Regions from separate parts of the Streptomyces herbicida genome, predicted to be linked through region 4. Evidence: riboswitches for the same ligand, from Rfam matches in the RefSeq annotation. Region 4 holds a riboswitch; each other region holds the start of a gene.

Region 1 (7,693 bases), on a different contig from region 4:
TACGAGCGGCTGCGGGCACGGCTGGACGACCACGGAACGCTCATCGAGATGGGCAAGGGACAAGTCCCTCGCCGGGTTCGCCGCCGGGGACGCGGGCTTCCGGCCGTACGAGGGCGTCGTGCTCCCGTGTCCGCAACCGCTCCACGACGGGGGGACCCTGTCCACGGCGGTGGACGACGTCCTGTTCGCCGTCGCCGTCGCCGTCCTGGGGCCGATGTGTTTCTGCGTCCGGCACTGGCCGAACCGGTGCACCTGGAGGGGGCGTTCGCCCTGTACGACCGGCCGGCGCTGCCATGGCTGCCGGAGCGCCTGGAGAAGACCGGGGCGCTGCTCGACGGGCTGGACCGAATGGCGGCCAGAGCGGCAGCCCCCCGGTGCCCGCGGGCGGCTACGAGGCCACCCCGGCCCTCAGCGCGCCGGACCTCGTCGCCGAGACCTCCCGCGCACTCGGTGTCGGCCCCTACGCCGCCGCCCTCCACCTGCAACGTCGCGCGCTCGCCCGGCCCACGGACCGCAATGTCCGCCGCTGGAACGGCTGGACGGCCGCCCGCCACAAGGCCGCCCAGGCGGAGCTGGTGGCCGTCGGCGCGGTGGAGACCGGCCGAAGGGCCCGGGCCGGACGCACGGTGTTCCTCCCGGGCGAGTGGCAGACCCTGGACGCGCCACGCGCCGGTCGAGAGCCGCAAGCTGTCCACGCATCTGGCAGGGGTCGTGGGCAAGGACGCGCGCGGCCCGTTCACCCGGCTCCTGTCACCTGTGCCGCTGCACGAACGGTTCGCCCGGGCCATGCAGGAGTGACACACGAGCGGGGGCCGGCGGCCACCTGCCGCCGCCCCCGCCCCGTCCGGAGGACTTACGCCCCGCTCTCCCGGAGCATGTCCTCACGCTCGACGATCTTCACGCGCTCGCGGCCCTGCGGCTCGCCCAGCGCCTTCTCCGCGGCGTCGAGGCGGTACCAGCCCTCCCAGGTGGTGAAGCGGACGTCCCGCTCGGCGAGGAAGGCGTCCACGGCTTCCGGCTCGGGCGAGGCGGGCGTGTGCAGACGACCGTTGGCGAAGTCGTCCAGGAGGTTGGACACCGTCTCGTTGGCGTCGCCCTTGGTGTGGCCGATCAGACCCACCGGGCCGCGCCGGATCCAGCCGGTGACGTACGTGGACTGGAGGTGCGCGCCGCCCTCCTCGATGACACGGCCGCCCTCGTCCGGGACCGTGCCGGAGTCGAGGTCCCAGGGCAGCTTGGGCAGCTTCTCGGACAGGTAGCCGACGGCGCGGTAGACGGCCGTGACGTCCCAGTCCTTGAACTCGCCGGTGCCCTTGACGTTGCCGGTGCCGTCGAGAGCGGTGCGCTCGGTGCGCAGGCCGACGACCTCGCCGTCCTCGCCGAGGATCTCGGCGGGCGACTCGAAGAAGTGCAGGAACAGCTTGTGCGGCCGGTCGCCGACGTCGCGGATGGCCCAGTTCTCCAGGGTCTTGGCGACCATGTCGGCCTGCTTGTTGCCGCGCCGCGTCTCGATCGAGCCCGCGTCGTAGTCGATGTCCTCGGGGTCGACGATGACCTCGATGTTGGGGGAGTGGTCCAGCTCCCGCAGCTCCATCGGGCTGAACTTCGCCTGCGCCGGCCCACGGCGGCCGAAGACGTGGATCTCCAGCGCCTTGTTGGCCTTCAGGCCGTCGTAGACGTTCGGCGGGATCTCCGTCGGCAGCAGCTCGTCGGCCGTCTTGGCGAGGATGCGGGCCACGTCGAGGGCGACGTTGCCGACGCCGAGGACGGCGACCTTCTCGGCCTCCAGCGGCCAGGTGCGCGGCACGTCCGGGTGGCCGTCGTACCAGGAGACGAAGTCCGCGGCGCCGTAGGAGCCGGCGAGGTCGATGCCGGGTATGGAGAGGTCGCGGTCGGCCATCGCGCCGGTGGAGAAGATCACGGCGTCGTAGAAGGCGCGCAGATCGTCGAGGTTGAGGTCCGTCGGGTAGTCGACGTTGCCGAACAGGCGGATCTGCGGCTTGTCGAGCACCTGGTGCAGGGCCGTGATGATGCCCTTGATGCGGGGGTGGTCGGGAGCCACGCCGTAGCGGATCAGGCCGAAGGGGGCGGGCATCCGCTCGAAGAGGTCGATGGAGACGCCGGGCTCGGCGGCCACCTCGGACTTGAGCAGGGCGTCGGCGGCGTAGATCCCGGCGGGGCCGGCTCCGACGATGGCTACCCGCAGGGGGCGCGGCATGATCAGGTTCCCTTCGAGCGATAACAGGCGACTCGAACGGGAAGCCTAAGCTAAGGCAGCCCTAAGTTAGTACGCGGGTCCGGTCTATGACCCCATAAGCCGATCTTATGCCCCTGGGGAGATGTGCAGGTCGCGGGGTGCGCGGCAGGCGGGTGGACACCGGTCTTGGGCGTGCCCGAGGCTGGACCCGGGGCCGGGATCATCCCGCTCCACGACGAACCGCCGGCCGGAACCGAGGAGTGACAGCGTGGGTGGACGCGGGGACACGACCGTCGTGGTGACCGGCGGCAGCGGGTTCGTCGGCAGCCATCTCGTACGGCGCCTGCTGGAACGGGGATACCGGGTCCACACCACCGTACGCAACACCGCGAACCCGGCGAAGGTACGGCCGCTGTGGGATCTGCAGGAGGCCTTCCCCGGCCAACTCACCCTCTTCCAGGCCGACTTGCTGGCCGAGGGTTCCTTCGACGAGGCCGTGCGCGGCTGCTCCGTCGTCTTCCACGTCGCGTCGCCGTTCTTCATGCCGGAGAAGATCGAGGACGGCCAACGGGACATGGTGGACCCCGCCCTGCTCGGCACCCGCAACGTCCTGGGGAGCGTGGAGCGGACGCCGACCGTCGAGACACTGGTCTTCACCTCGACGGTCGGGGCGATGTTCGGCGACTACGCGGACGTCCTCGACATGGACGACCAAGTGCTCTCGGAGCGCTACTTCAACACCACCAGCACGGTGGCCGACAACCCCTACCACTACGCCAAGACTGTGGCCGAACGCGCCGCCTGGGAGGCCGAGGCCGCCCAGGACCGCTGGCGCATGGTCGCGATCAACCCAGGCCTGATCCTGGGCCCTTCACTCACCCCGGCGTCGGAGTCCGGCAGCCTGTTCCTGCTCGACGAGCTGTTCAAGGGCTACTTCTGCTACGGCGCCCCGGACTTCAGCTTCACGACGGCGGACGTACGCGACGTGGCCGACGCGCACATAGCGGCGGCGGAGAACCCCGACGCCAAGGGGCGCTACATCGTCGCGGCCGAGACCATGACGTCCTTCCACGAGATGTCCCGCATCATCCGCACCCGCCGTCCCCGGGACCTCCGCCTGCCGCGCACCGCGCTCCCGCACTGGCCGGTGCGCATCCTGGGCCCCGCCTTCGGCCTGACCCAGGACTACATCCGCAAGCACCTCGGCATCCGCTTCCGGGTCGACAACAGCAGGAGCGTGCACGACCTGGGCATCACCTACCGCCCGATCGAGGAGACTCTCCTGGACCACTACGAGAGTCGGCGCGGCCGACGCGGGTGAGTCGCGCCCCGTACGACCGCGCCCTCGTGCCTCACGCGGGCCGGATGACCCGGTGGATCGCCGACTCCCCGGCGCCGTAGATCGACTCCTCGCGGATGTACGATCCCGGCCCCGGCGCGTGGATCATCATGCCGTTGCCGGTGCAGAAACCGACATGGCTCGCGTTGTCGAAGAAGACGACGAGGTCACCGACCTGGATGTCGGCCATCGCGACCGGGCTCCCCGCGTCGGCCTGCTCCGCCGCGGCACGCGGCAGCGCAACCCCGGCGGCCTTCCACGCGGCCTGGGTGAGGCTGGAGCAGTCGTACGAGCCCGGCCCCATCGCACCCCAGACACAGGGCCTGCCGATCTGCGCGCGGGCGAAGGCGAGCGCCTTCATGGCCTTGCCGCCGTACGCCGCCTCCGGCACGCTGCCCGCGCCGACCGGGGCAACGGGAGCGGCGAAGGAACCGGTGTCCGTCAGCGCGCCGGTGGCGAAGGAGCCGGTTGTGAAGGAGCCGCTTGTGTAGGGGTCGGTTGCGTAGGCGTCGGTTGCAAAAGAGCCGGTTGCGTAGGGGGCGGCCGTGACGGCGGGCATGGCTGCCGGTGCGGGCATGGGGCTGGTGGTGAAGGTTCCGGTGTCGGTGAGCGCGCCCATGGCGACAGGGGCGGGCGTCATGCCTGTCTGCGCGGGCAGGGGGGCGGTCGCGTAGCTCCCCGCGTGGGTGAGCGCGCCCGTGCCGATCACGGTGCCCGTCATGTCTGTCTGCATGGGCAGGTAGCCGGTCGCGAAGGAGTCCGTGTCCGTGAGGGCGTCCATGGCGAACGGGGCCGGGGCAGCGCCGGGGACGGCCTGCTGGACGGGCAGGGTGCCGGTGGTGAAGGAGTCCGTCGTGCCGAGGGTCTCCTGCGGGAACCAGGATTCCTGGGCGGCCGGCCGGGACTCGATCGCCGCGATCGGGGCGCTGCTCCGGGCGGCGTGGCGGCTCAGGAGGTCGCGCGCGGCCGTGAGCTTTCGCTGGTTCTGCCCCTTGGAGTCCGCCGGCGAGGGCCGGCGCGGCCCGGCGGCGGGCGCGGGCAGCAGTGCGCCGGGGGCCGCCTCGAGCTCCAGCCGCGGCTCGGGCACGGCGGGCAGTGCCGCGACGGGCCGCGCGGTCAGCTCCGCGATGGGCCGACCGGGCAACTCGGCCACGGGCCGACCAGGCAACTCGGCCACGGGCCGACCGGTCAGCTCCGCGACGGGACGACCGCTCAACCCGGCGGTCAGCTCCGGCGGGAGAGACCGGGCGGCCTTCTCCGGCTCGGCACCGGGGAAGCCGCCCCGTGCCGGAGCGGCGCCACGATTCCCGGGCGAGCGCTGCTGAGGCATACGGTCGGCGGGCAGTACGGCGGGCACGGTCGGACCCAGCTTGGAGCGCGCCGCGTCGAACCACTGACGGGTCACGCTGTCGAGTTCGGGATCGGTGTCCCCGCCCGGCCGCTTGCGGAGCGGAACTCCGCGGCCACGTTTCCCCGCGGACATCGCGCGGGTCGCGTTGTAGTTCCCCGTGGCGTTCTCGGCCCGGTCGTAGAGGTTGTCGATCCGCTGCCGAACCTCGTCACGGCTCTCCGTCGCCATGGGAGACGTACTCCTTCCGTACTCCGCCTACCGAGTTAGCTGTCGGGTTCGGGCGGTCGATTCCGGAAGGCGTGCCCTACGGCCATGCCCTGGTGGGCAGTTGGGCCGATTCACCCCAATGTCGGTTGGGTCCCCGGCTCCGGCTGCCCCGAAAGGGCCCGGACTCGGCGGAGGCCACGCGGCCCGGCGGGGTTCGCCGGGGGGAGCCGTGCAGCCTGGTCGTCAACCTAACCAACTTGTGCGCCTCGTGTGAAGGTTGACGTGTGAAATGTCCGATACGTATTTGTGATATTCGCTTGGAGGTTCGGTACTGAGGGGTCCTCGGTGACTCAGAGCCGTACGGCGATCAACGCGGTGTCGTCGGTCGCGCCTTCCGTGGGCAGGAGTTCCCGCAGCACGGCATCGGCGAGGGCCTCCGGGTCCGCATCCCGGTAGTGGCGGAAGGGCCGGCGCCGTCGACCACATGCGTGCACCTGCCGAGCGCGTTCAGAGCCCGTGCGGGGCCTTGGGCGACGCGGGAGGCGGCGCTGAGCGCACTATGCCGGCCCGCGAGGTCCTCGCGCTTGCGTCCGAACAGGCGCAGAATCTCCTCGTTGGCGTCCGCGTACACCAACTCGGGTGTCAGCAGTGCCGCCTTGCCGGGCAGGGCCTGGAACGCCGCCGAGTGGTCGATCCCCGCATCATCCGTCTTGGCGAGTATTTCTCCTCGAGTTGTCGCGGCGGGGACGCTGTCGGCGAATGGCGCATTCCTCCCTGGCCCGGCAAGTCGTGACGTTCCGACTCGGATCGCCGCGTTCTCTGTGAGGTTGCGATGAATCTTTGGGGCGGTTGAACACGGTCGCCTCCGGGTCCGTATGGAGCGGGGGACTTCCATGCCGAGCCGGCCTCGACGAGACCAGGGGTACTTCCGTGGGACGCAATACGCGCAGACGCCCGACAGGCGCACGACGCGCGACCTTCGCAGCGGTCGCACTGATGCTGGGCGGAGGGGGGTTGATCGCGGCGAACGTCTACGCCTCCGCCACCGAGAGCGGCTCGGACCAGTCGAGCCAGACCGGCCGGGTGCTGGCCGCCGGCGCGACGATCGACTGCCCGGACGTGGGCAGCCGGCTGACCGATGTGCCGGACGGGGCGAGGGAGGACGTCGACAAACAACTCGCCCTCCTCGACCAGCAGGTTGCCGCGGCCTACCAGCAACTGCAGCAGTGGGGGCAGTCCCAGCAGCAGAACTCCGGGTCCGCCGACGACGCGATCATGAACCCGCTGAAGGACAAGCGCGCCGAGGCCATCGGACAGATCTCGGACGCCATCGACCAGGTGGGGGACCGCCCGCAGGGTCTGGACGACATGGCGGCGTGCACGCTGCAGCCTTCCGGCAACCAGAGCCAGGGCGGCGGCAGCACGGGGCAGGGCGCCGCCAGTCAGAACCCGGCCGACGGCGGCCAGGGGCAGAACGGGGGCGGCCAGGGCAACGGCGGCCAGGCCGGCAACGGCCCCGTGGCCGCGGACTACGCGGACATCACCTCCGTCCAGCCCAACGTGCAGACCCCGGCCCCGCAGTCCGACGCCTCCCGCGGCTCCTTCAGCAGCAGCTGCGGCGTCAACGCGAACGGCGTGTTCAACTCCGACAACGTGATCGTCGCCCCCGGTGTCTCCAACGGTGCCCACCACTTCCACGACTACGTCGGAAACCAGGACAACAACGCCTTCGCCAGCGACGACGACCTGGCGAACGGCGACACGAGCTGTGCGGACAAGGGCGACAGGTCCACGTACTACTGGCCAGTGCTGCGCCTGCAGAACGGCAAGCAGGAGCGGGACGCCGGCGCCCCCGGCGGCGGAACCGAAGGCAACGCCGGTCAGATCGTCACGCCCAAGCAGGTCACGCTGACCTTCGTGGGCAACCCCCGCAGCAAGGTCACGGCCATGCCGCGCCTGCTGCGCATCATCACCGGCGACGCCAAGTCGTTCGTCAACGGCCCCGCCAACGCCAACGCGTCGTGGAGCTGCACCGGGTTCGAGGACCGGCAGCTCAAGGACAAGTACCCGCTGTGCCCGTCCGGCAGTGACGTCGTGCGCTCGTTCAAGTTCCAGAGCTGCTGGGACGGCCGGAACATCGACAGCGCCAACCACCGCACCCACGTGGCATTCGCCGACGCCGAGGGCAACTGCCCGAACGGGTTCCAGGCCATTCCGCAGCTGGTGCAGCGCATCGTCTACGACGTCGACGCGCCGAGCCTCCAGGACGGCGGCCGGACGGTGCCGTTGTTCGCCGTGGACTCCTTCCCCGAGCAACTGCACAAGCCGGTCACGGACCATGGCGACTTCATCAACGTCTTCGACGAGGACCTGATGAAGCAGATGGTCGACTGCATCAACTCCGGCCGCACATGCGGTGCCGGCGCCGACCCCGGTGAGGACCCGAGCGGGAACCCCAGCGAGCCGCCGGCCTCCAGCCCGGCCTCGCCCGGCAACGGTGAGGAGCCGGCTCCCGGCGACACCGCGACCGAGCAGCCCTCTCAGGCCCCGGCCGACCCGCCGTCCGCCGAGCCGACGGACGACGGTACGACGTCCGCTC
Region 2 (7,693 bases), on a different contig from region 4:
GAGCTGCCGGTCGATGGCGTCCTCCAGGAGCAGGCTGCCGGCGATGTACGCGCGCCAGGCGCGCTGCTCCTCGGGGGTGAGCCAGCGGGTCGTCATACCGCCAGTGTAAGTTTGTTTCAAACTTGAACCAAGCCTGCAGGTCAGTCTCCGTCAGGGGCAGTCCTCGTCCTTCGTCAGCCAGTCCTTGTCACAGTCCTCCTCACAGTCTTCGCCAAAGTCTTCGTCACAGCCTTCGCCAGGGAGCGCGCCGATGCCGTACCCGTACGTCCTGCTGTCCGCAGCCGTCTCTCTCGACGGCTACCTGGACGACACCGGCCCCGAGCGGCTGCTCCTGTCCGGCCCGGCCGACTTCGACCGGGTCGACGAGGTGCGGGCGTCGGTCGACGCGATCCTGGTCGGCGCCGGCACGATCCGCGCCGACAACCCGCGGCTCCTGGTCTACTCGCCCGAGCGGCGCGCCGCCCGCGTGGCCTCGGGCCGGCCCGAGTACCCGCTCAAGGTCACCGTCAGCGGCTCCGGCGAGCTGGACCCGGACGCGATGTTCTGGCACACCGGCGGCGAAAAGGTCCTCTTCACGACGGAGAACGGCGCCGAGCGCGCACGCGGACTGGGCCTCGCCGCCGACGTCGTCCCGCTCGGCCCCGACCTCGACTGGCCGGCGCTGCTCACCCACCTGTACGAGGAGCGCGGGGTGCGCCGCTTGATGGTCGAGGGCGGCGGAACCATCCACACCCAGCTGCTCCGCCAGGGCCTCGCCGACGAACTCCAGCTGGTCCTCGCCCCGCTGCTGGTGGGTGATCCGGCGGCGCCCCGGCTGTTCGGCCCCGGGGGCTACCAGGGCGGGCGGCTCCGGCTCGTCGAGACGCGCCGCATCGAGGACGTCGTACTGATGCGGTACGAGCCGACGGCACCCGGAACCGGGCGGTCGGTCAGCGCGGCGGACCGGCACTGGATGCGGATCGCCTGCGAGCTCGCGGCGCTGTGCCCGCCCTCGGAGACCGCCTTCAGCGTGGGCGCGATCGTGGTGGCCGCAGACGGGACCGAGCTGGCCCGGGGTCATTCGCGGGAGGGCGACGACCCGGTCGTGCACGCCGAGGAGGCGGCGCTGGCCAAGATCGACCCGGCCGATCCGAGGCTGGCCGCCGCCACGGTGTACAGCAGCCTGGAGCCCTGCACCCGCCGGGCGTCGCGGCCCGCTCCCTGCGCGCGGCTGATCCTGGACGCCGGGGTGCGACGGGTGGTCACGGCCTGGCGGGAGCCGGACACGTTCGTGCCGGGCGCCGACGGCACCGGGCTGCTGACGGGCGAGGGCGTGGACGTCGTCGTGCTGCCCGAGTACGAGGACCTGGCAAAAGCGCCGAACCGGCACCTGCTGACCGGCGAGTAGAGCCGTGCGTTTGCACCCCTGCGTATGGCGTATGCTTGAGGCACACCGACGCGGGGTGGAGCAGCTCGGTAGCTCGCTGGGCTCATAACCCAGAGGTCGCAGGTTCAAATCCTGTCCCCGCTACTCAAGGCTCAGGGCCGGAATCCAGTTCACGGATTCCGGCCCTGAGTGTTTTGTGCGACCACGCACTTATCACGAAGAGTGATCGGACGGAAGCCCTCCGCATAACATCTGAGTCACCATCAAAACCGCCGTGACTCATGTACTGCGGCCAACTCGCCCGATTTCCACCGGTCATGGCCTGTAAGTCCCGCAGTAAAAACGTTAATGATCAAGTAGAACGGCTTGGAATCTGACGGCGGGGTCTATTAACGTTCGATAACGCAGCGCGGTCGTCCCAGCCGTCACAAGAGTCGGCTCCGTGCGCACGCGCCGAATCCCGCAAGGGAACCGGGGAACCACCACCTTGGGGTGAATCACGCGGATGCCGCCGTGGAGGCACGGCCGGTATACGCGCGTAGGAGACCTTCCTGCTCCGAACCCGTCAGCTAACCCGGTAGGCGGCGGAAGGAAAGGAGTACGCCCGCGTGGCGTCCAACCGGCCTGCCCCCACAGCCCCATTCGTGCCGAGCGAGCACCCCGAGACCTTCGGCTACGGCAGCTACCGCACCGACGAGGGCCCGTGGGAGGAGTGGAACCCCACCGAGGAGTCCCTCAGCCCGGTACGCGGCCGGCATCGCGTCGCCAAGCAGCGCGGCGGCGGACTCGCCCGCAGCTCCACGGTCCTGGGCGTCGGTGTCATAGCCGCCGTCGGCGCGGGCGGCATGGCCAGCGCCAACACCGGCAAGCCGCCGGTGTCCATCTCCATGCCCGACCTGCCCTCCGTCGGCTCCCTGCTCGGCGACAGCACCCCGGACGACGCCCCCAAGGGCTCCGCGACCGCGCTCAGCGGCGTCGGCATGACCACCGCCGACAGCGCCCAGGGCGCCTCCGACGCCGGTGAGGCGCTGCGCAACCGCATCATGGCCCAGGCCGAGAAGCAGCGGGGCCAGGTCGACACCAAGGCCGCCGCCGCTGCCGTGGCCGCCGCGGACAAGCAGGTCGCCACCGCGGCCGCCAAGGCCGAGAAGGAGGCCGCCGCCAAGGCCGCCGCCGCCAAGGCGAGCGCGGAGGCCGCGGCCAAGAAGAAGGCCGAGGCCGCGCGCCTGGCCGCGCTGGCCAAGCAGTACACGCTGCCGACCTCCTCGTACACGATCACCTCGACCTTCGGTCAGGCCGGCGCCATGTGGTCCTCCGGCTACCACACCGGCCTCGACTTCGCCGCGCCCACGGGCACGCTCATCAAGGCCATCCACAGCGGCACGATCACCGAGGCGGGCTGGGCCGGCTCCTACGGCTACCGCACGATCCTCACCCTCGACGACGGCACCGAGCTGTGGTTCTGCCATCAGTCCTCGATCAGCGTCTCCGCCGGGCAGAAGGTCAGCACCGGCGACGTCATCGGCCGCGTCGGCGCCACCGGCAACGTCACCGGCCCGCATCTGCACCTGGAGGTCCACCCGGGCGGCCAGGCCACCGGGATCGATCCGATGACATGGCTGCGGGGCAAGGGCCTCAACCCCTGACACACCCTGTCGACCTCCGGCGGTCCTGACGACACCCCCCCGACGTCAGGACCGCCGGTCAGGCGTTTACGGGATCTTTGCCGGCGTATCCGGACTCTTCCGCTCCGGTGTGACCGTAGTCATAGATCATGACTTCTCTGCTTCTTCCCGCTCGCCCTCGGCGGCAACGTCTCGGCTGGACCGCCGACGAGACCTCCTCCTTCGGCGTCCTGGACGCCTGCACGGCCGCCGGCGGCAACTTCGTCGACACCGCACGAGGGCGGCGAGTCCGAGACGATCATCGACTGGGGGTCCCCCCTGCTCGAAGAGCTTGGGGGAGGATGAAGGCCCGCGGCAACCGCGCCGACGTCGTGATCGCGACCAAGGTCAGCCAGCACACCGACTTCCAGGGCCTGACCGCCGCCAACATCAAGGCCGCGGCCAACGCCTCCCTCCGGCGCCTGGACCCGACTGCATCGATCTCTACTGCACCCACTTCGACAAGCCGGAAGTGCCCTTCGAGGAGATCGTCGGCGCGCTGGACGAGCTGGTGAAGGCGGGCAAGGTACCGCACATCGCCGCCTCCAACATCACTGCGCAACGCCTGCAGGCGTCCCTGGACTCGTCTCGCGCGACACCTACGAATGCGCCCTGCAGGACGTCGTCATCCGCAGCGGCCTCGCGGCCGTCCCCTACTTCGCCCTGGCCGCCGGCTTCCTCACGGGCAAGTACCGGCCCGGTACGACGGTGGACAGCGCGCGCGTGCCAAGGGCGCCGCCAAGCACCTCGACACCGAGCGCGGCCGACGGGTGCTGACCGCCCTGGACGAGATCGCCACCGCGCACGAGGCCCCCGTCCCCACGGTGGCCCTCGCATGGCCGGCGGCCCAGCCGGCGGTGACCGCGCCGATCGCCTCGCCACGCACGGTTGAGCAGCTCCCGGCGCTGCTCGCGGTGGCCGGGCTGCGGCTGTCGGAGAAGGAACTGGCGCGGCTGACGGACGCGTCGGCGTAGCGGGCCCGCCACGCCTGCCCGCGGCGCCCTAGGACCGATAGGGGTTGTACGCGGGATAGGGCGCCGCCGGGTACCCGTACGGCGCCGCTGTTCCGTACGGCGCCGCCGTTCCGTACGGAACCGGCGGCCCGTACACCGGCCGGGGCGGAGCGGACATCCGTGCCGCGTACTCCATCGCCGGACGGGCCACCTGCCGCCGCTTCCACAGCTCGGCCAGCAACTCCCGCTCCCGTACGACGTAGTCGGCCCCCGCACGCCCCCTGCGCCCGCGGTGGCGCAGGAACGCCAGTGACGTCGCGTACGCCTCGTACTGCCCCACGGCGCGCGCCGCCTGCTTGCCCAGGTGGTGGCCGGCGTAGTCCCGGGCCATCTGCCGCGCCCGCATCGAGCCGAGCACGAACGGTTCGGCGGGCCCCAGCCACCCGGCGAAGACATACACCGGCAGCTCCTCCCGCACGGTCCGCAGTTCGCGCTGCCGCGTCCAGATCGCCAGCCAGGTCAGCAGCCCGAACGCGGGCACCATGAACGCCCCGTACACGGCGAAGAACCCGTACGGGCCGAAGGTCGAGGAGCCGTTCCAGAACGCGTGCATGCTCATTGCGAGCAGCAGCCCGCCGAGCGGCACCAGCACCCGCCGCACATGCTGCCGCTCGGCGGAGAGCGCGGCGATGCCGAAGCCGATGCCGGTGAGGACGGTGAAGAGGGGGTGCGCGAACGGGGACATGATGACGCGCACGAAGAACGTCGCGGCCGTGACGGAGGCGATGCCGCGGTCGCCGGTGATCTGGTCGGTGCCGAAGGCGGTACCGAGATAGAGGATGTTCTCGGTGAAGGCGAACCCGGTGGCGGTGACCCCCGCTATCACCACGCCGTCCACGATCCCGGTGAAGTCCCGTCTGCGGAACAGGAAGACGAGGAGCACGGCCGCCGCTTTGGAGGACTCCTCCACGATGGGCGCTATGACGGTGGCGCCGAGGGTGTCGGCGCTGGACGGATCGGCGGTGGCCGTGGCTATCCACCTCGTGGCGAAGCTGTTGGCCACGATGGCTATCAGGGCCGCCGCGCAGGCGCCCCAGGCGAACGCGAAGAGCATGTTCCGCCAGGGCCCCGGCTCGACCCGGTCGAGCCAGCGGAAGGCCGCTATGAGCAGGGGCACGGGCAGCACGGCGAGGCAGATCCCGACCAGGAACCCTTCCGTGCCGGTCTGTTCGCGCACCAGGGCGAGGATGACGAGCCCGGAGAGCGCGAGCAGGGTGATGAGTGCCCCGTACCGCACCCACCTGCGCTGCCACCAGCGCGGGTGCCGGAGCGCACCGTCGACGGGGCCTGCGGGGTGCGTCGGATACGGGGGAAAGGTGGCCACGGCATTGACCCTAACGTCGCTGCTGCTCCCGGTGCTGTACGCGGCGGAAGAGCAGATCGTTCACCACATGACCCTTGTCCAGTCCCTGACCCTCGAAACGGGTCAGCGGCCGGAAGTCGGGACGCGGCGAGAAACCGCCGTCGGGCCGGGTGTTCTCGAAGTCCGGGTGCGCGGTCAGCACTTCTAGCATCTGCTCGGCGTACGGTTCCCAGTCCGTCGCGCAGTGCACGATAGCCCCGGGTCTGAGGCGGGTGGCGGCCAGGCTGAGGAACTCCGGCTGGATCAGCCGCCGCTTGTGATGCCGCTTCTTCGGCCAGGGGTCGGGGAAGTAGACGCGCAGCCCGCCGAGCGAGTCGGGCGTGAGCATCTCGCGCAGCAGGATGATCGCGTCCCCGTTCCCGACCCGGACGTTGGACAGCCCGTTCCGGTCGCAGAGGTTGAGCAGATTGCCCTGCCCCGGGGTGTGCACGTCGACGGCGAGGATGTTGAGGTCGGGATTCCCGGCGGCCATCTGAGCGGTGGCCTCGCCCATGCCGAACCCGATCTCCAGCACCACGGGCTTGTCGTTCCCGAACAGCTCGCCCAGGTCGATGACCTGCTGCCCGTCGATGTCGAGCCCCCACTTGGGCCACAGGCGCTGCAGCGCGTCCGCCTGCCCCGCGGTCACCCGGCTCCGCCGCGGCTGGAAGCTTCGGATCCGCCGCTCGAAGTGCGATCCGGCGGGATCGGCCCTGGGGCCGTCCGGGAAGCGCGGCTCACCCTTGGCGCGGGTGTGCCGGACGGAGACGCCGGGGACGTGCCGGGGGGATTCGGGGGTGTTCAGGGACTCAGACACAGTGGTGACGATTTTACGCGAGCGGGGACACGGGGAGCCCGGTCACGACGAGCCCAGCACGGCCAGCGCCCGGCGCGCCACCGACCTGCCGATCGGCAGCGAGGCCGTGGCCGCCGGAGACGGGGCGTTCAGCACGTGCACGGCCCGTGCTCCCTCCCGGATCAGGAAGTCGTCGACGAGCGTCCCGTCCCGCAGGACGGCCTGCGCGCGCACCCCGGGGGCCGCCCGCACCAGGTCGTCCGGCTCCACGGCGGGCAACAGCCTGCGCACCGCATCCGTGAACGCCGGCTTCGACACCGAGCGCCAAAACTCCCCGGCCCCGTACCGCCAGTGCTGCCGGGCCATCGCCCACGCCCCGGGCCAGGCCAGCGTGCCCGCCACCTCACGGGGCCGTACCACTCCCCAGCCATACCCTTCCCGGGCCAGGGCCGGCACCGCGTTGGGGCCGACGTGCACACCCCCGTCGATCCCGCGTGTGAGATGCACGCCGAGGAACGGGAAGGCCGGGTCCGGCACCGGATACACCAGTCCCCGCACCAGTCCGGGCCGCGCCAGCTCGTAGTACTCGCCCCGGAACGGCACGATCCGCACCTCTGGCTCGTCGCCGGTGAGCCGGGCCACCTCGTCGCAGTACAGCCCGGCGCAGTTCACCAGCACCCGACCGCGCACGATGTCCCCGCCCGCCGTCCGCACGGCGACCCCCAGCTCCGGGCGGCGGTCCACCTGCACGACCCGCGCCCCGTACCGGATCTCCGCCCCGGACGCCTCCGCGAGCTGCCGTGCGACCCCGACGAAGTCGGCCACGCCCGTCGTCCCGACGTGTATGGCCGCGAGACCCTCCACCTCCGGCTCGTACTCGGCGATCTGCGCGGCGCCGAGCTCCCGCACCGGAATCCCGTTCTCCCGGCCGCGCTGCACCAGTGCGTGCAGCCGGGGCAGCTCGGACCGCTCGGTGGCGACGATCAGCTTGCCGGTGACGGCGTGCGCGATGCCGTACTCGGCACAGAACTTCACCATCTCGGCGGCGCCCCGCACCGCGTACCGCGCCTTGAGCGAGCCGGGCCGGTAGTAGATCCCGCTGTGGATCACACCGCTGTTGCGCCCCGTCTGGTGCCGGGCCGGCCCCGGCTCCTTCTCCAGCACGGTCACGCGGGTGCCCGGCGCGGCACGTGTGATCGCATACGCCGTCGACAGCCCGACGATCCCACCGCCGACCACCAGCACGTCGCAGTCGTACGCGGCCTCCCGCACCTGCACCACCTCCTGGCATCGATAGTGCACTGCGCCACCGACAACGCGTTGAAACCAGGGTGACGACAGCGCCCCGAAGGGGGCGCGGGCCTGTGACATCAGCGGCTCCGCCGCGAGGCGCGACAAGCCACGGTCAGCCCGCACCCCCAAGCCTGCATCAGCCAGGAAGACGCTCAGGGGCCCGGCATTCCAGCGGAGCCTACGCGGGAGCCAACAGTGGTCGCGCCCGCTCCCGCAACT
Region 3 (7,693 bases), on a different contig from region 4:
CCAGGCCGAGGGCCTGGCCGGCACGCAGCGCCACACGCGTGTGCCCCTCGGGTGAGAGGTGGAGCCGGTCGTCGTCCCAGGCACGCCGGTCCTGAACGGTCTTCAGGGACCACAGGTCGAGCACCGGGCAGCCGTAGCGGTCGGCGATGGCCCGGACGTGCCCGTTGTACGTGGCGATCTTGCCACGCAGATGCTTGAGCACGGGCACGCTTCGGGTGTCGAACCCGGTCGTCACCATGACCGTGCCGGCCACTTCGGTCAGTTGCCCGACCGCCCGCTCGAAGCGCTCGGCCACCTCGTCCGGGTCGGTGCCGGGACGGATGATGTCGTTGCCGCCCGCGCAGAAGGACACCAGGTCCGGGGCGAGCTCGACGGCCTGCGGGAGCTGGTCGGCCACGATCTGGTCGAGCAGCTTCCCGCGTACCGCGAGATTGGTGTACTTGAAGTCGCCCTCGGGCCGACGGTCCGCGAGAAGTACCGCGAACCGGTCGGCCCAGCCGACGAATGCCCCGTCGGGGCCGGGGTCGCCGACGCCCTCGGTGAAGCTGTCCCCCACCGCCACGTACGACCCGATCACTGATCTGCTGTCACTCTTCGAATCGTCTGCCACATCGGCCCATGATTCACCTTCGGATGTGACCTACGCGATCGTAGGAAGGGGTTGACGAACGGTGAGATAAGACACTCCTAAATAGTTTGCCAACGCGGGAATATGGCGCCGATCGGGCGGGTTGACGCATCGATTGCCCAGCAACACCGAAGGCCGGACCCGGGGGGCAGGGGTCCGGCCTTCGGCGGCGTGGGGGTCGGGACGGGTGCCCGACACGATCAGGCGACGGGCACGCCGTGCGAGCGGAGGTAGGCGACCGGGTCCACGTCCGAGCCGTAGTTCGGCGTGGTGCGGATCTCGAAGTGCAGGTGCGGGCCGGTCACATTGCCGGTCGCGCCGGAAAGCCCGATCTGCCGGCCGGCGGTGACGGACTGACCGGCCGAGACGGAGATCTGGGAGAGGTGGGCGTACTGCGCGTAGTAGCCGTCGTCGAGCTTGACGACGACCTGGTTGCCGTACGCGCCGCCCCAGCCCGCGGAGACGACCGTGCCCGCGGCCACGGCCTTGAGGGAGGTGCCGGTCGGGACGACGAAGTCGACGCCGGTGTGGTAGCCGCTGGACCACATGCTGCCCGCGACGTGGTAGCCGGTGCCGACGGCGGCGTCCGAGACCGGAAGGGTGTAGCCGGACGAGGCGACGGCGGCCTGTACGGTTCCGGCGCTCTCGGTCGAGACGTCGGAGGCGTTCGCGGGGTTCGACGCGGACGACTTCGACGCGGAGGACTCCGTCTCGGACGACTTCGACGCGGACGACTTCGACGCGGACGACTTCGACGCGGACTTCGACGCGGATGAGGACGCGGACGACCGCGAGGGAGCCGGAGCCGAGGGCTTGGCGGCGCCCGCGGCCTTCCCGCCGAGGGCGAGCTTCAGGCCGGGGTGGATCAGCGAAGGGTTGTCGCCGACGGCCTCGCGGTTGTCCCGGTAGAGCCGGTGCCAGCCGCCTCGGACGCTCTGCTCTTCGGCGATCTTCGAAAGGTAGTCGCCGGTCTTCACCGTGTAGGTACGCACGCCCGAATGCGCCGGCGCGGCCTTCTTCGCGACGGCCGGAACCGACTGCACGGCCTGTGCGGATACGGACTGCGAGGTGGCCGCATGGGCACCGGTGGCCCCGATCAACGGCAGAGCCAGCGCCGCGCCGCCGGTACCGGCGACGGCGACCGAACGGCTGAAGCGGCGGGGCTTGGGGCGGCGGTGCTTACCCTTCGCGGGCATGGCGAATTCCTCTCCGGCGCCTGCGAGGTGAGCTGTCGGGTTCGGGCTGGAGCTGCCCGGCCGCGCGAGGCGCGACTTCACCCCTGGCCGTCCCGGAGACCGGAACAGGCATTGGTACCTGGTGGGTCCCCCGCTCCTGCCGTACACGGGTGAGTTTGGGCGGACTCCGGGCGGCGGCAGGATTCGGCGTTCCGTCCGGATTGGTGGCGAACGTAAGCGAGCAAGATGCGAACGGACAAGCAGATGGTTCCTTGTGTCCGGCTTTCGCTTGATCCGTTACGGGAATTCCCAGTCACCCTCTGTGAATTCCCGCGCCGTTCGTCCGATCAATTCCCAGGAAAGGCACGTGAATTACGTGAACATGACGCGCGACGGACGGTCACGAATATGACGCTCCTCACGCACCTGCACCCAGACCCTCTCATTCCAGAGCGAGTTGGATTTAAATGACTAATTCGGGCAGATGGTTCAGATGCGCCGTAGACGGAAAACCGCCGCGTCGAGATCGCCGCGAAGTCCGGTGCGCAGCCCGTGGTGCAGCAGTACGGCACCACGGTGAACTTCGCCCGTTTCGCGGCATTCGTACGCTGCCGCCGGGTCGAGGCCGCGCAGCCGCAGCGCCGGGGGCGGCTCGCCGTAGTGCTGAGCCTGGAGGCAGGCGAGGACCACCGCTTCGTCTCCGAGCACGTACTGCACCGCGCTCAGCCCGCCCTCCGGGGCCCGCAGCCGGTACTGCTCGCCACGCTGCACGACCGGGCGGATGTCCTTGTAGAGCTCCACCCACTCCTTGGCCTCGGCAAGCTCCTCCTGCGTCCACTCCGCGAGGTCGCCGCCGACCCCGAGGACTCCGGCCATGGAGCTCACAAAGCGGAAGCGCAGCGAGCTGACCCGGCCGTTGAGCTGGGCGTTCGGGCTGTCGGTGACCCAGGCGGCCATGATCCGGGCCGGGTGGATCTGACTGAAGCCGTGCTGGATGCGGAGGCGGTCGAGCGGGTCGGTGTTGTCGGAGGTCCACACCTGGTCGGTGCGGCTCATGACACCGAGGTCGATCCGGCCGCCGCCACCCGAGCAGGACTCGAACGCGACGCCCGGGTGGGCCGCCCGCAGCCGGTCCAGCAGGGCGTAGAGGGCACGCACGTGATCCACCCACAGGCGCTGCGGACAAGGCTCGCCGGGCCAGCCCGCGTCGGTGAAGCAACGGTTGAAGTCCCACTTCACATAGTCGATGGGGGCACCGGAGAGCAGACCGTCGAGCTGCTCCCAGAGATACTCCTGGACGTCCTCGCGGGCCAGATTGAGCACGAGCTGATTGCGCAGTTCCGTCCGCTTTCGTCCCGACTGATACTGCACCCAGTCGGGGTGTGCGCGGTACAGCTCGCTGTCCGGGTTGACCATCTCGGGCTCGACCCAGATGCCGAACTGCATACCGAGGGCGTGCACGTGGTCGGCGAGCGGCTTGAGGCCGTTCGGGAAGCGGTCGGGGTTGGGCGTCCAGTCGCCGAGTCCGGCGCGGTCGCTGGTGCGGGCACCGAACCAGCCGTCGTCGACCACGAACAGCTCGACGCCGATCGACGCCGCCCGGCGGGCGAGCGTCGCCTGCTGCTCCTCGGAGATGTCGAAGTTCGTGGCCTCCCAGGAGTTGAAGAGCACGGGCCGGTCCCGGTCGGCGTCCGGAATCACATGGGCCCGCTGATAGGCGTGCCAGGCACGGCTCGCACCGCCGAAGCCGCCGTCGCTCCACAGGCCCGCGAAGACCGGGCTCGTGTACGACTCCCCCTCGGCCAGCATCAGCAGACCCGAGTCGTCGTAGCCGGCACCACCGGTGATCTGCACGCGCGCGTCGGGGAGTTGGGCGACCCCGATCCGCCAGGACCCCGACCAGCCCAGCGCACAGCCGTACACCTCGCCCTGCTCCTCGGTGGCGTCCGTGTCGAGCGCGACCCAGGGCAGGTGCTGGTGACCGGTGTGGCCGCGGCGGCTGCCGATGACCTTCTCGCCGTGGGTGAGCGGGGCCCGGGTCAGCAGGGACTCGGCGGCCCAGCGGCCGTGCAGCTGGGACAGGCGCCAGCCCTCACGGTCGGGCAGGGTCCAGGTGGCCGGGTCGGCGCGGAGCAGCTCCACGCGCGCGTGCCCCTGGTTGCCCACGGTCACCCAGCGCTCGATCACGTCCCCGCGCATCCGGTAGTGCAGCGTGACGGACAGCCCGCCGTCCCGGAAGCGCAGCCGCAGTTCGTCGCCCTCCGTCTCGTACGCCTCGAAGGCCCACTCGGTGCCGCGCCGCTCCTCGGTGCGCACGGACAGGGCGGGGCGGACGAAGCGGGGGCCGCCCTCGACCGGGTACTCCTCACGGCCGTCGAGCGGGGACTCGAAGGGCCAGTAGTCGGGCAGCGGGCGCACGGCCAGCGCCTCGGCGTCGGCGAGCGCGATTCTCGGCCCCCAGTGGAGGTGGAGCAGTTCGTCCGCCTCGGTGAGGTGCAGCGCATAGCTGCTGCTCGGCCCGGACAGGAGCCAGGTACGACCGTTCTCGGCGATGTCCACCATGAAGTCCTCACAAGTGCCAACAGATCCGCGCAAGCCCAAACATCATCAAGGGCCGAGGGTGTCGGGGGCAACGCCTGTGGACAACTCATTGCCTGAGGAAACTCATGTCGTATCGTCGACAGCGTGCCCGTCGACGAGCCGCGTCGGCGTCGCCCGAGCGTGAGGAGCCCCCGTGACGCAGCACGTCCCGTCGACCGAGCCCGAGCTGGCCGGAGTGCGCAACTTCCGCGACGTGGGCGGACTGCCGACCGTGGACGGACGGCGGGTGCGGTACGGGGTGCTGTTCCGCAGCGGCCACCTCGCGCATGCGACCGACAAGGACGCGGAGTTCCTCGCCTCCCTGGGCCTGCACACGATCTTCGACTTCCGCAACGCGGCCGACCAGAAGCTGGAAGGCCCCGACGTGGCGCTGTCGGGCGTGCGGAACGTGAACCTGCCGCTGAGCGACCCGGCGGACGGCGCCGAGTTCTGGAAGATGGTCCGCGACGGGAACCTCGATCAGTTGCGCGGGATCCTCGCGGACGGCAAGGCCGCGAACCGAATGATCACCTCCTACCGCAAGATCGTCAGGGAGCGCACCGCCGAGCACTCCCGGGTGCTGCACGCACTGGCCGAGGACAGCGTCCCGGCTCTGATGCACTGCGCGGCGGGCAAGGACCGCGCGGGCCTGTCCATAGCCGTGACGCTGCTCGCCCTGGGCGTGGAGCGCGAGGCCATCCTGACCGACTACCTGGAGTCGAACGCCAAGCACCGCCGCTACAAGGTGCGGCGCAGCGGCAGCGCCGAGTCGGCCTACACCCCCGAGGTGATGGAGCTGCTCAGCCCGCTGTTCGAGGCCCGCGCCGAGTATCTGGCGGCGGCGTTCGAGACGGTCGAGGAGACGTGGGGCACGGTCGACGTCTATCTGGAGCAGGGTCTCGGGCTCGGCCCCGAGCATCGGGAGCGGCTGCGCGAGCGCCTGCTCGACTGACGGTCAGCCCTTGGCGCCGACCGCGAACAGCAGGTAGATGAAGGCGGCCAGGACATGGCCGAGGACGCCGTAGATGATCAGGCGGACCCACAGGGCGCGGGGGAACTTCTCCTCCAGGTTGCTCATGGCAGCTCTCCGGTGATGGGGCCCAGGCACAGGGTGGCCGTGGGACTCTGCAGCAGGGTGTGGACGAACAGGAGCTCGACCCCGTCGTGGTCCTCGGCGGCGAGGCGGTGCGGGGTCAGCGAGTCGAAGTGCGCACTGTCGCCGGGCGCGAGCAGGTGCGCGGTGTCCCCGAGGCGCAGCCTGAGCCGCCCCTTGAGGACGTACAGCCACTCCTCGCCGGGATGGACGCGCACGATGTCGCCCTGCGAGCCGTGGGGCACGCGGACGCGCAGGGCCTGCATCCCGCGGCCGGACGCGCCGGCCTGCCAGTACGTCCAGCCGCCCGCCCGGGTCGGTTCCATGTCGGCGGCGCGCACGATCGCGTCCCGGTCGGTGACCGTCTCGCCCAGCAGGTCCGAGACCGTCGTACCGTAGATGCGCGCGAGTGCGAGCAGCATCGGCAGGGACGGCTGGCGCCGTCCGGTCTCCAGGCGGGAGAGATGGGCGGGCGACAGCCCGGCCGCGCGGGCCGCGGCCTCCAGGGTGAGACCGGCGCGGCGGCGCAGCGAGCGGAGCTGGGGGGCCACGGCGGGCAGGTCGTCGGCCGGGCCGGCCGTCGGCTCGGGCCCGTGGCCGGGCGGGTGCTCGGCTTCGGAGGAGCTCATGTCTCCATTCAGCCCGAGCTTTGCCTCCACGGCAAATTTCTTGCCTCAGAGGCAAAGCTCAGGTTGGTGATCACCGATTGGCGACCGCCTGCTTGATCAGCGTCCTGCCGAAGTCCCACATCAGGCCGCCGCCGCTGTGCGCGTCGTCCATCACCTCGGTGAACGCGTCCACGAAGCGGTCCACGTCCGCCTCGCCGATCACCAGCGGCGGGATCAGCTTGATCACCTCGAGATGATCGCCGGAGACCTGGGTGAGGATGCGATGTCGTTGCAGCAGCGGGACGACGACCATCTGCGCGAACAGGCCCTTGCGCGCGGCCTGCAGCATGGTCCACCGGCTCTTCAGCCTCAGTGAGCTCGGCTTGCCGAACTCGATGCCGATCATCAGGCCCCGGCCGCGGACGTCGGCGAGCAGTTCGTACTTGTCGATCAGTGCGGCCAGCCGGGACTTCAGGCGATCGCCCGTGATTCGCGCGTTGGCGACGGTCTGCTCGTTCTCCATGACCGACAGGACGGCCAGCCCGGCGGCCATGGCCTGCGCGTTGGAGCCGAAGCTGGCCGAGTGGACCAGCACCCGGTCCATGGACGAGTAGACCTTCTTGAAGATCCAGTCCTTGCCGAGGGTGGCGCCGACCGGCACATAGCCGCCGGACAGCGCCTTGGCCACGCACACCAGGTCCGGTTCGACGCCGTCCTCGTGCTGATAGGCGTAGAAGTCGCCGGTCCGGCCGAGGCCGCTCTGCACCTCGTCGGCGACGAGCAGCGCCTTGTGCCTGTGCAACAGCTCCTGGGCGGCGCGCAGATAGCCGGGCGGGGCCTCGTGCACCCCCTTGCCCTGGATCGGTTCGACGATCAGGGCGGCCACGTCGCCCTTCTTCAGTTCCCGAGCCAGGGCGTCGAGATCGCCGAGGGGCACGGCCGTGTCGGGCAGCAGCGGGGCGAATCCGTCCCGGAAGCCGTTCTCCCCGTTGACCGACAGCGAGCCGGTGGTCAGGCCGTGGAAGGCGTGGTCGCAGTAGAGGATCCGCGGCCTGCCGGTGGCGTACCGGGCGAACTTCAGCGCTGTCTCCACGGCCTCCGTACCGCTGTTGCCGAAGAACACCCGGTCCAGGTGCGGGCTGTGGGTGAGGAGCTTCTCGGCCAGCAGGCCGGGCAGCGGCTGGCAGTCGAAGCGGGTGAGGTCGGCGAGCCGGGCGTCGAGGACGTCGTGCAGCGCCTTGCGGACGACGGGGTGGTGGCGGCCGAGGCCCATCACCCCGAACCCGGCGAGCATGTCCAGGTAGTCGTTGCCGTCCGCGTCCCAGAAGTGGGCGCCCTCGGCGCGCTCGTAGACCTTGTCGAAGCCGATGGTGTGCAGCATGCGTGGCAGCTGGTGGTTCAGATGCCTGGCGTGCAGCTCGTAGCGTTCGGCTCCGCGCTCGGCCAGCAGCGCGCCGAGGTCGAACTCGGTGGTCATTCAGCTCTCTCCTTGGCTGTGCCCCCCACGTCCTTGACGGCCAGGCTGGCGCCGATCCGTCCGGCGACCTCGACGGGCGTGAGGCCGATGTCGGCCAGCACCTCGCCGCGCTTGGCGTGCGCGAGGAACTGC
Region 4 (7,693 bases):
GAGGACTGGATCGTGCACGCCTGCTTCGACGCCGACTCGGCCCCGCTCGCCATGTTCACCGGTGTCAAGGTGCGCTCGTGGCCGCCGCACGCGGGCATGACGGCGAACGCCTACGTCGTCGACAACCCGGAACTCGCGGACCTCGCCACACGTTTCATCAAGCAGATCGGGTTCAGCGGCATCATCGACCTCGACCTGCGCTTCGACCGCCGCGACGGACAGTACAAACTCCTCGACTTCAACCCGCGCATGGGCGCCCAGTTCCGCCTCTTCGAGAACGAGTCGGGGGTGGACGTCGTACGCGCCATGCATCTGAATCTGACCGGGCGCACCGTTCCGGAGGGGGAACAGCGCGCCGGCCACCGGTACATCGTGGAGAACATCGACCTCCCCGCCCTCCTCGCCTACCGCCGCAGCGGCTATACGACGCCGCACGCGCCGGCGCGGGCGAGCGGGACGGAGCTGGCCTGGCTCGCGGGTGACGATCCGCTGCCCTTCTTCACGATGCTCGCGCGCTTCGTGCGACCGGGCGCGAAGCATCTGTATCAGCTGTGGCGCACCAACCGCCGCGGCAGTACGACCAGTTCGGGCAGCTAGACGTTCCTCGTCCCGACTGTCCGAACCGGACCACGAAGTGACGAAAAGACGTCCTGGGGAGGGACTTCGTGATTCAACCGGTTGCAGTCCTCGGTGCCGGACCATTCGGCCTGTCCACCGCCGCCCATCTGCGGGCGCGCGGAATCCCCGTCCGCGTCTTCGGCGATCCCATGGTGAGCTGGCGCGACCACATGCCCGCCGGAATGATCCTCAAGTCGACCCCGGTGGCCTCCAGCATCGACTGCCCGCAGCGGGGCCACACCCTCGCCGACTACTGCGACGCCGCGGGCATCCGCCGGCTGGTGACCGACGAGGACATCATCCCCGTCGAGACCTTCATCTCCTACGGCGAGTGGTTCCAGCAGAAACTCCTGCCCGGGCTGGAGCAGGTGCGGGTGGTCTCCGTGGACCACCGCAAGGGCGGTGGCTTCGAACTCAAGCTGGACTCGGGGGAGTTGTTCACGGCTCGCGCGGTCGTGGTCGCGACCGGGCTGTCGGGCCTGGCCCACATCCCGGCGGAGCTGGCGAAGGCCGTGGCGGACGGACCCACCCCGACGGGCCCGGTGTCCCACAGCTCGCAGCACCACGACCTCAGCCCCTTCAAGGGCAAGGAGCTGATCGTCATCGGTGCCGGCCAGTCCGCGCTGGAGACGGCGGCCCTGGCGGCGGAGGCGGGCGCACAGGTGCGCGTGGTGGCGCGCGGCCATGGCAAGGTCGCCTTCGGCGCCCCGCCCTGGAACCAGCCCAAGCTGCGCCCGGAGTCACCCTTCGGCCGGGCCTGGTCCCTGTGGGCCCTCAGTTACTACCCCCACCCCTACCGCTATCTCCCGGCGCAGGCCCGCCACTATCTGGTCCGCCGGGTCCTCGGCCCGCTCGGCGCCTGGTGGCTGCGCGACCGCTTCGAGGGCAAGGTGCAGGTCCAGGAGGTCGAGCGGGTGGTCGGCGCGGAGGTCTCCGACGGCAGCCCGCTCCTCACGGTCCGCACCCGGGCCGGCGCAACCCGCGGGCTCACCGCCGACCATGTCATCGCGGCCACCGGCTACCGCGTGAACATCGCGGCCATGGACTTCCTCGGCCATGAGCTCCGCACCCGGCTCGCGGTCAGCCGCGGCACCCCGAAGCTCGGCGCCGGCTATGTCTCCTCGGTCCCCGGCCTCTACTTCACCGGCCTCCCGGCCGCCGGGTCCTACGGCCCGGTGATGCGCTTCGTCTGCGGCACCGAGTTCGCCTCCCCGCGGCTGGCGAAGCATCTGGCGGCGGCCCACGGCTGACGGCAGGGACGTACGGCAGGGACGTACGGCTACACCTCCTCGGCCGCCCGTTGCCACGCCAGGAACTCCTCGATCAGCTCCGGCGGGTTGGCCGCCTCGGTGGCCTCGATCTCCCAGCCGGGGCAGTCCATGTCGAAGACGACGACGGGCAGCGGACGGCCGAAGAGGCGCTCGACCTCCCCGCTTTCGTGCAGATGGCGGGCGAGGTCGATACAGGCGTCGGCGAAGTGCAGGCCGAGCAGATCGCGCTCGGTCTCGACGGCGCCCTCTTCGTCGTCCCGGTCTCCGTCGAACCAGATGCCGAGTTCCTTGACCTCCTCGACGTAGAGCGGTGCGCCGGCCGGGTCCTCGGGGACGTTGCCGAGCATCTCGAAGCCGTCCAGGAGCCAGCAGGCGTAGTTCCAGCGGGCCTCGCCGGGGTCCCCGTGGCGCTTCTCCAGCTCGTACTGGGCCTCGGTGTTGTAGCCGATGGCCACATAGGGGTGGCGCTCGTCGTAGTCGATGCGCCAGATCCGGAAGGAGAGGGCGTAGATCTCGGGCCTCAACTCCTCGGGGAAGCGCGCGAGAACGGCGGGCGCCGCCGCCCGCAGATACCTCCGGAAGACTTCCCGCCGGTCCGCCACCACATCCGCCCCCGTTCCCTCGGCACAGTGACAGCAACCTAACGGGCATCACTGACGACGGGCAGCGACAGCATCTCCCCATACACCGTGTGGGGTTGAGGACAACGGCCGGGACGGGGATGAGCCGGAGCGGCGTGTTGTCCGTATTCTCTGATCATGGCCGCTCCCCCCGCTTATTCACTAGTCGCCACCGACCTGGACGGGACGCTGCTCCGCGGCGACGACACCCTCTCCGACCGCTCCCGCGCGGCGCTCGCGCGGACGGTGCAGGCCGGTGCGCAGCACCTCGTGGTCACGGGGCGCCCCGCTCCGAGAGTGCGGCCGCTGCTCGATGAACTCGGCAGCAGGGGGCTCGCGGTGTGCGGACAGGGCGCGCAGTTGTACGACGCCGGCGCGGACCGTCTGCTGTGGTCGGTCACCCTGGACCGGGAGTTGGCCGAGACCGCGCTCGGCAAGATCGAGGCCGAGGTGGGTCAGGTGTACGCGGCCGTCGACCAGGACGGGGTGGACGGGCTCACGCTCATCGAACCGGGGTATCTGATGCCGCACCCGACCCTGCCCGCCGTACGGGTCCATCGGCGCGACGAGCTGTGGTGCGAACCCATCAGCAAGGTCCTGCTCCGCCACCACGCGCTGTCCGACGACGCGTTGGCGGCGACCGCCCGCGATGTCGTGGGTTCGCTGGCGACGGTGACCATGTCCGGGCCGGGGACCGTCGAGCTCCAGCCGTGCGGTATCACCAAGGCGACCGGCCTCGCGCTGGCCGCCGAACACCTCGGGCTGAGCGCCCGCCAGGCCATCGCCTTCGGGGACATGCCCAACGACATCCCGATGTTCGACTGGGCCGCCCGCGGTGTGGCGATGGCCAACGCCCACCCCGAACTCAGGGCGGTGGCCGACGAGATCACCTTGTCGAACGAGGACGACGGCATCGCCGTCGTCCTCGAAAGACTCTTTGCGTAGCTCTCCCCGCTTCGGGGAGATCCGTCAGTACGCGCCGAAGACGTTGTCCATCGAGCCGTACCGCGCGGCCGCGTAGTTGCAGGCGGCGGTGATGTTCGCGACCGGGTCGTAGATGTCGAACGACGTTCCGACCACGTGGTACGCGTTGAACGTCGGGTCGATGACCTGGAGCAGGCCCTTGGACGGGATGCCCTTGGCCGCGTTGGAGTCCCACAGGTTGATGGCCCGCGGGTTGCCCGACGACTCACGCATGATGTTGCGGTAGATGCCGTGGTACGTGCCCGGAATGTGCCTTTCCGCCATGATGGCGAGGGACTCGCGGATCCAGCCGTCGAGGTTGTTCGGGTAGCCGGCCAAGGTCGTACCGGTCGTGCCGGAGGTGGTGGCCGCCGGGGCGGCCGAGGCGGTGGTCGCGCCGATGAGCGGGAGGGCGAGCACCGCGGCGCCGGTGCCGGCGACGGCGAGCTTGCGGACGAGGCGGGCGGTGCGGCGGGACTGAGCGGCAGCAGGCATGGGGATGTTCCTCTCCGTCGCCTGCGAGGTGAGCTGTCGGGTTCGGGCGGGGAGGTGCCCGGCCGTGCCGCCCTGAGGCTGCGCGACTTCACCCCGAGCCGTTCCGTGCGACGTGTGTCGTGCGGCCCGGCGCTTACCTGGGTCCCCCGCTCCTGCCTACGCGAATGAGTTCGTCGATGGGTTACGTCCGGCGGCGGCAGGATGAGGCGTCCGCCTGACAGGCCCGGAAGCTATGCGAGAGCACATGTCGGGAACAAGTACCTGATTCACAGAACGCACCGATTGACCTTTGTCTGAGGCGTATGAGGCACTTGATCCTTTGCGGTTGCACAGCCTCAACTGGTCGGCGGGAAAAGGGCGAACGGGTGTTTAGGCGGATGTGGGGCGACATGAGGCCACGTGACCCAACTCACGGAATAACATTCACGGCAAATCAGACATGCAGGTCACAGGGGGTTCGCGGGGGTCCGTGGGACGCGCTTCTCCCGCGTCCGGCGGAAGGCCGTCTCGCCGCCCTCCGCGCAGACCACCTCCTCGGGGACGAGGAGGTGTTCCGCGTCACAGGTGGCGTCCGAAGGGGTCCGGACCGTCGTGCCGGGCGGCCGGCCGCGGTCGGGGGTGGCGCGACGCGTACCACGACACGGTCCTCCGTCTGGTCGAACACCTCCCGCGCAGGTGGACAGTCGTCAGCCGCCTGCCGTCGGCGCGGCGGCCCTGATTGCGCCGCAGTCCGTGCGGACCGGGGCTCGCTGCCCGTAGTCGTCACGGGTCGGATGCGCGAGCGCGCAGGTCCATGAAGGCGAGCAGTGCGGCCCCCAGGCGTGCGTGCCGGCCGCGAGGACGGAACCTCCCGGGCGGTGCACGTCGTTGTCGTAGTGGTCGTCCATGGAGCGGACCGTGGCGACCGCCTTGAGCGGCTCGGGCGCGAGGGCCGCGACCTCCGTCAGGAGCCGCCATGCGCGCACGTGCGGCCGTGTCCCGTTGGGCAGGGGGATGCGGATGTCGTCGTGCGTGGTCTCGCAGGGGAAGGACATACGGATGGGCATGGGCGGCACCCCGTGGCACCGGCGGACTGGGCACATCGGGTACATAGGGACAAAAAATGCCACATCACAGTGAGTCGATAAAAATCAGTCCTTATCTACTGATCAAAAACATACCGGCCGTGATCCGATACCGCCTGGGCTGTAACGGTGGGCGCTATCGGTGATCGAAACCTGACCGGATACGCTGACTTGAGTGATGGCAGCGACCTATCGACAAACCGTGTAATCGCCAGCAGACACCAGCAGACAGGAGACCCCTCGTGACCGTCGTCGGGCCGTTCGGGCTGAGCGTGCGGGACCAGGCTCTGGAAGCCGATGTCCAGGCCGGATTGGCGGCTGTCGAGGAAGGCTTGCTCGAGGCCACCAAGAGTGAGGTCCCGTTCATCACGGAGGCCGCCCAGCACCTGGTGCGGGCGGGCGGGAAGCGGTTCCGGCCGCTGCTCGTGATGCTCGCGGCCCAGTTCGGCGACCCGTACGCGCCGGGTGTCGTGCCCTCGGCCGTGGTCGTCGAGCTGACGCACCTCGCGACGCTGTACCACGACGACGTGATGGACGAGGCCCTGGTGCGCCGCGGTGTGGACAGCGCGAACACCCGTTGGGGGAACTCGGTCGCCGTCCTGACGGGTGACTTCCTGTTCGCCCGTGCCTCGCAGATCCTCGCCGACCTCGGTCCCGAGGCGGTGCGGGTCCAGGCCCTCGCGTTCGAGCGGCTGGTCACCGGGCAGATCCTGGAGACGGCGGGGCCCTCGGACGGCCGGGACCCGGTCGAGCACTACCTGGACGTGCTGGGCGGCAAGACGGGCTCGCTGGTGGCGGTGTCGTGCCGGTTCGGGGCGATGATGTCGGGGGCCGACGAGACGGTCGTCGACGTGCTGACCCAGTACGGCGAGCGGCTCGGTGTGGCGTTCCAGCTGGCGGACGACGTGCTCGACATCGCGTCCGACTCGCACGAGTCCGGGAAGACGCCGGGCACGGATCTGCGCGAGGGCATCCCGACCCTTCCGGTGCTGCGGCTGCGGGAGCGGGCGGCGCGGCTGGGGCTGGCCGATGACATCGCGCTGTGCGAGCTCCTCGACTCCGACCTGACCGACGACGCGCGCCACGCCGAGGCGCTGGCCGCCCTGAGGGTGCACCCGGCGCTGGAACAGGCCCGGCGCGACACCGTGCGCTACGCGGAGGACGCGCGGGCGGCGCTGGCCCCGCTGCCGGAGTGCGACGCCAAGGCCGCGCTGCTCGAGCTGTGCGACGCGGTGGTCCACCGGGCCGGATAGTTCCCGCCGAGTGGCGTGACGCACGTCACATTTATGGACTGAGTCTAATCTAAGATCCCTTCCGTACTCATGCCCAGAAGCTGACGCAGGGGGCGTCAGTCACATACGGGGAGAAAACTGAATCATGGGTATGAACGGAACGTTCTTCGCGCGTCGCAAGGGCCTCGTCGCCACCGCCGTCGCGATCGCCGCGTCCGCCGGTGTCGCCGCCGGGGCGAACCCGGCCTCCGCCACCGAGACCCACACCGGCAAGGAGACGACCATCCTCGCCGCAAGCCTCCGGGGCGCCAACGAGGTGCCGGTCAAGGGCGGCCCCGCCGTGGGGGACAAGGACGGCGCGGCACTGGAGTTCATCAAGGTCAAGGGCGACAGGGTGTCCGTCGCCGTGGCCTGGCGCGGCACCGGCAGGCCCACCGATCTCCACATCCACCAGGGCGCCAAGGGCACCAACGGCGGCGTCAAGATCAACTTCGGGAAGCTGCTCGACAAGGTTCCCCAGGGGCGGCACAGCCTCACCGGCACCGTCAAGGTGAACGACCCCGCCCTGCTCAAGCAGCTCACCGAGGACCCCGGTTCCTTCTACGCCAATCTCCACACGGCCGAGTTCCCGGGCGGAGCCGTCCGCGGACAGCTCCACAAGGTCACCACCACCACCGGCTTCCGGCACGTTCTCGGCAGCTTCCAGGCCTCCGTCGTCAAGGGGAAGCAGATCTACGAGTGCAAGGCGGTCGAGGGCGGCGGGTACGCCTTCGGGCAGCGTGACGTCAGCGCCCTGCTCGGCGGCCGCATCCGGCACTCCTTCGTGAAGCCCAACTCCGGTACACCGCAGTGGATCGCGCCGGACGGGAGCGCCGTCACAGGTGCCCTGATCACCAAGACGCCCAACGGCGACGGCAACATTGCCGAGCTCGACCTCAAGGCCACGCAGTCCGGCAAGCACCACGGGCTGCTCGCCGGCACCGGTGAGATCCTGCGGCTGAACACCGTCGGCGGAGTCGCCCCGGCCGGCACCTGCACACCGGGCGAGATCGTCGGCGTTCCCTACCAGGCGGACTACGTCTTCGTGCGCACGCACTGAGCCGACGGCGGCGCCTCCCGCGCGACCGACCCCTACGGGTCGGGGGAGGCGCCGCCTGCGTGTGTCATACCCCAGGCGTACACGGAGTTGAGTCCGCGGGCTGACGCTTCCGCACGGCCGATTTGGTCAACTGGAAACCACGGAAATCACCACTCCTCACCGATTCGGGTGAGAATGGCGGCTCAGGGTGGGACAGAGTGCGAGGACGGCCGCCGCCGACGACGGAGGTAAGGCACACATGGCACCGTACGAATCCGACGGCAACACGGGCGCGACGCAGGTCGACGACCTGCGCTCGGGACGTCGCAAGGCCGCCCGGTACGTCGTACCG

What was found. A riboswitch is a leader RNA that binds a small molecule or an ion and turns the genes downstream of it on or off. The one in region 4 is predicted to bind cyclic di-AMP.
Region 1: linked by a shared signal. The riboswitch ahead of Q8A52_RS21660 (NlpC/P60 family protein) and the one ahead of Q8A52_RS34370 (transglycosylase SLT domain-containing protein) in region 4 are both predicted to bind cyclic di-AMP.
Region 2: linked by a shared signal. The riboswitch ahead of Q8A52_RS47355 (M23 family metallopeptidase) and the one ahead of Q8A52_RS34370 (transglycosylase SLT domain-containing protein) in region 4 are both predicted to bind cyclic di-AMP.
Region 3: linked by a shared signal. The riboswitch ahead of Q8A52_RS10225 (M23 family metallopeptidase) and the one ahead of Q8A52_RS34370 (transglycosylase SLT domain-containing protein) in region 4 are both predicted to bind cyclic di-AMP.

Annotation. Positions count from the first base shown of each region.
Region 1 is NZ_JAUYWJ010000010.1:90,591-98,283, forward strand. Features, by position in the region: gene Q8A52_RS21650 (FAD-dependent oxidoreductase) at 854-2,218, opposite strand; gene Q8A52_RS21655 (NAD-dependent epimerase/dehydratase family protein) at 2,466-3,518, shown strand; gene Q8A52_RS21660 (NlpC/P60 family protein) at 3,550-5,115, opposite strand; cyclic di-AMP (ydaO/yuaA leader) riboswitch at 5,124-5,295, opposite strand; gene Q8A52_RS21665 (hypothetical protein) at 5,445-5,588, opposite strand; gene Q8A52_RS21675 (DUF1996 domain-containing protein) at 6,112-7,693, shown strand, end outside.
Region 2 is NZ_JAUYWJ010000046.1:21,718-29,410, forward strand. Features, by position in the region: gene Q8A52_RS47340 (MarR family winged helix-turn-helix transcriptional regulator) at 1-96, opposite strand, end outside; gene Q8A52_RS47345 (dihydrofolate reductase family protein) at 251-1,387, shown strand; tRNA gene Q8A52_RS47350 (tRNA-Met) at 1,437-1,510, shown strand; cyclic di-AMP (ydaO/yuaA leader) riboswitch at 1,808-1,967, shown strand; gene Q8A52_RS47355 (M23 family metallopeptidase) at 1,975-3,012, shown strand; partial or broken gene Q8A52_RS47360 (aldo/keto reductase) at 3,157-4,004, shown strand; gene Q8A52_RS47365 (PrsW family intramembrane metalloprotease) at 4,033-5,367, opposite strand; gene trmB (tRNA (guanosine(46)-N7)-methyltransferase TrmB) at 5,378-6,202, opposite strand; gene lhgO (L-2-hydroxyglutarate oxidase) at 6,245-7,462, opposite strand; gene Q8A52_RS47380 (MFS transporter) at 7,653-7,693, opposite strand, start outside.
Region 3 is NZ_JAUYWJ010000004.1:114,362-122,054, reverse strand. Features, by position in the region: gene Q8A52_RS10230 (SGNH/GDSL hydrolase family protein) at 1-577, opposite strand, end outside; gene Q8A52_RS10225 (M23 family metallopeptidase) at 829-1,824, opposite strand; cyclic di-AMP (ydaO/yuaA leader) riboswitch at 1,829-1,996, opposite strand; gene Q8A52_RS10220 (alpha-galactosidase) at 2,293-4,365, opposite strand; gene Q8A52_RS10215 (tyrosine-protein phosphatase) at 4,538-5,335, shown strand; gene Q8A52_RS10210 (DUF6126 family protein) at 5,339-5,461, opposite strand; gene Q8A52_RS10205 (helix-turn-helix domain-containing protein) at 5,458-6,105, opposite strand; gene Q8A52_RS10200 (aspartate aminotransferase family protein) at 6,176-7,561, opposite strand; gene dxs (1-deoxy-D-xylulose-5-phosphate synthase) at 7,558-7,693, opposite strand, start outside.
Region 4 is NZ_JAUYWJ010000020.1:9,063-16,755, reverse strand. Features, by position in the region: gene Q8A52_RS34390 (carboxylate--amine ligase) at 1-597, shown strand, start outside; gene Q8A52_RS34385 (FAD-dependent oxidoreductase) at 666-1,868, shown strand; gene Q8A52_RS34380 (hypothetical protein) at 1,898-2,494, opposite strand; gene Q8A52_RS34375 (HAD family hydrolase) at 2,648-3,454, shown strand; gene Q8A52_RS34370 (transglycosylase SLT domain-containing protein) at 3,479-3,967, opposite strand; cyclic di-AMP (ydaO/yuaA leader) riboswitch at 3,971-4,153, opposite strand; gene Q8A52_RS49225 (hypothetical protein) at 4,654-5,013, opposite strand; gene Q8A52_RS34360 (polyprenyl synthetase family protein) at 5,274-6,284, shown strand; gene Q8A52_RS34355 (CHRD domain-containing protein) at 6,409-7,362, shown strand; gene Q8A52_RS34350 (LolA family protein) at 7,601-7,693, shown strand, end outside.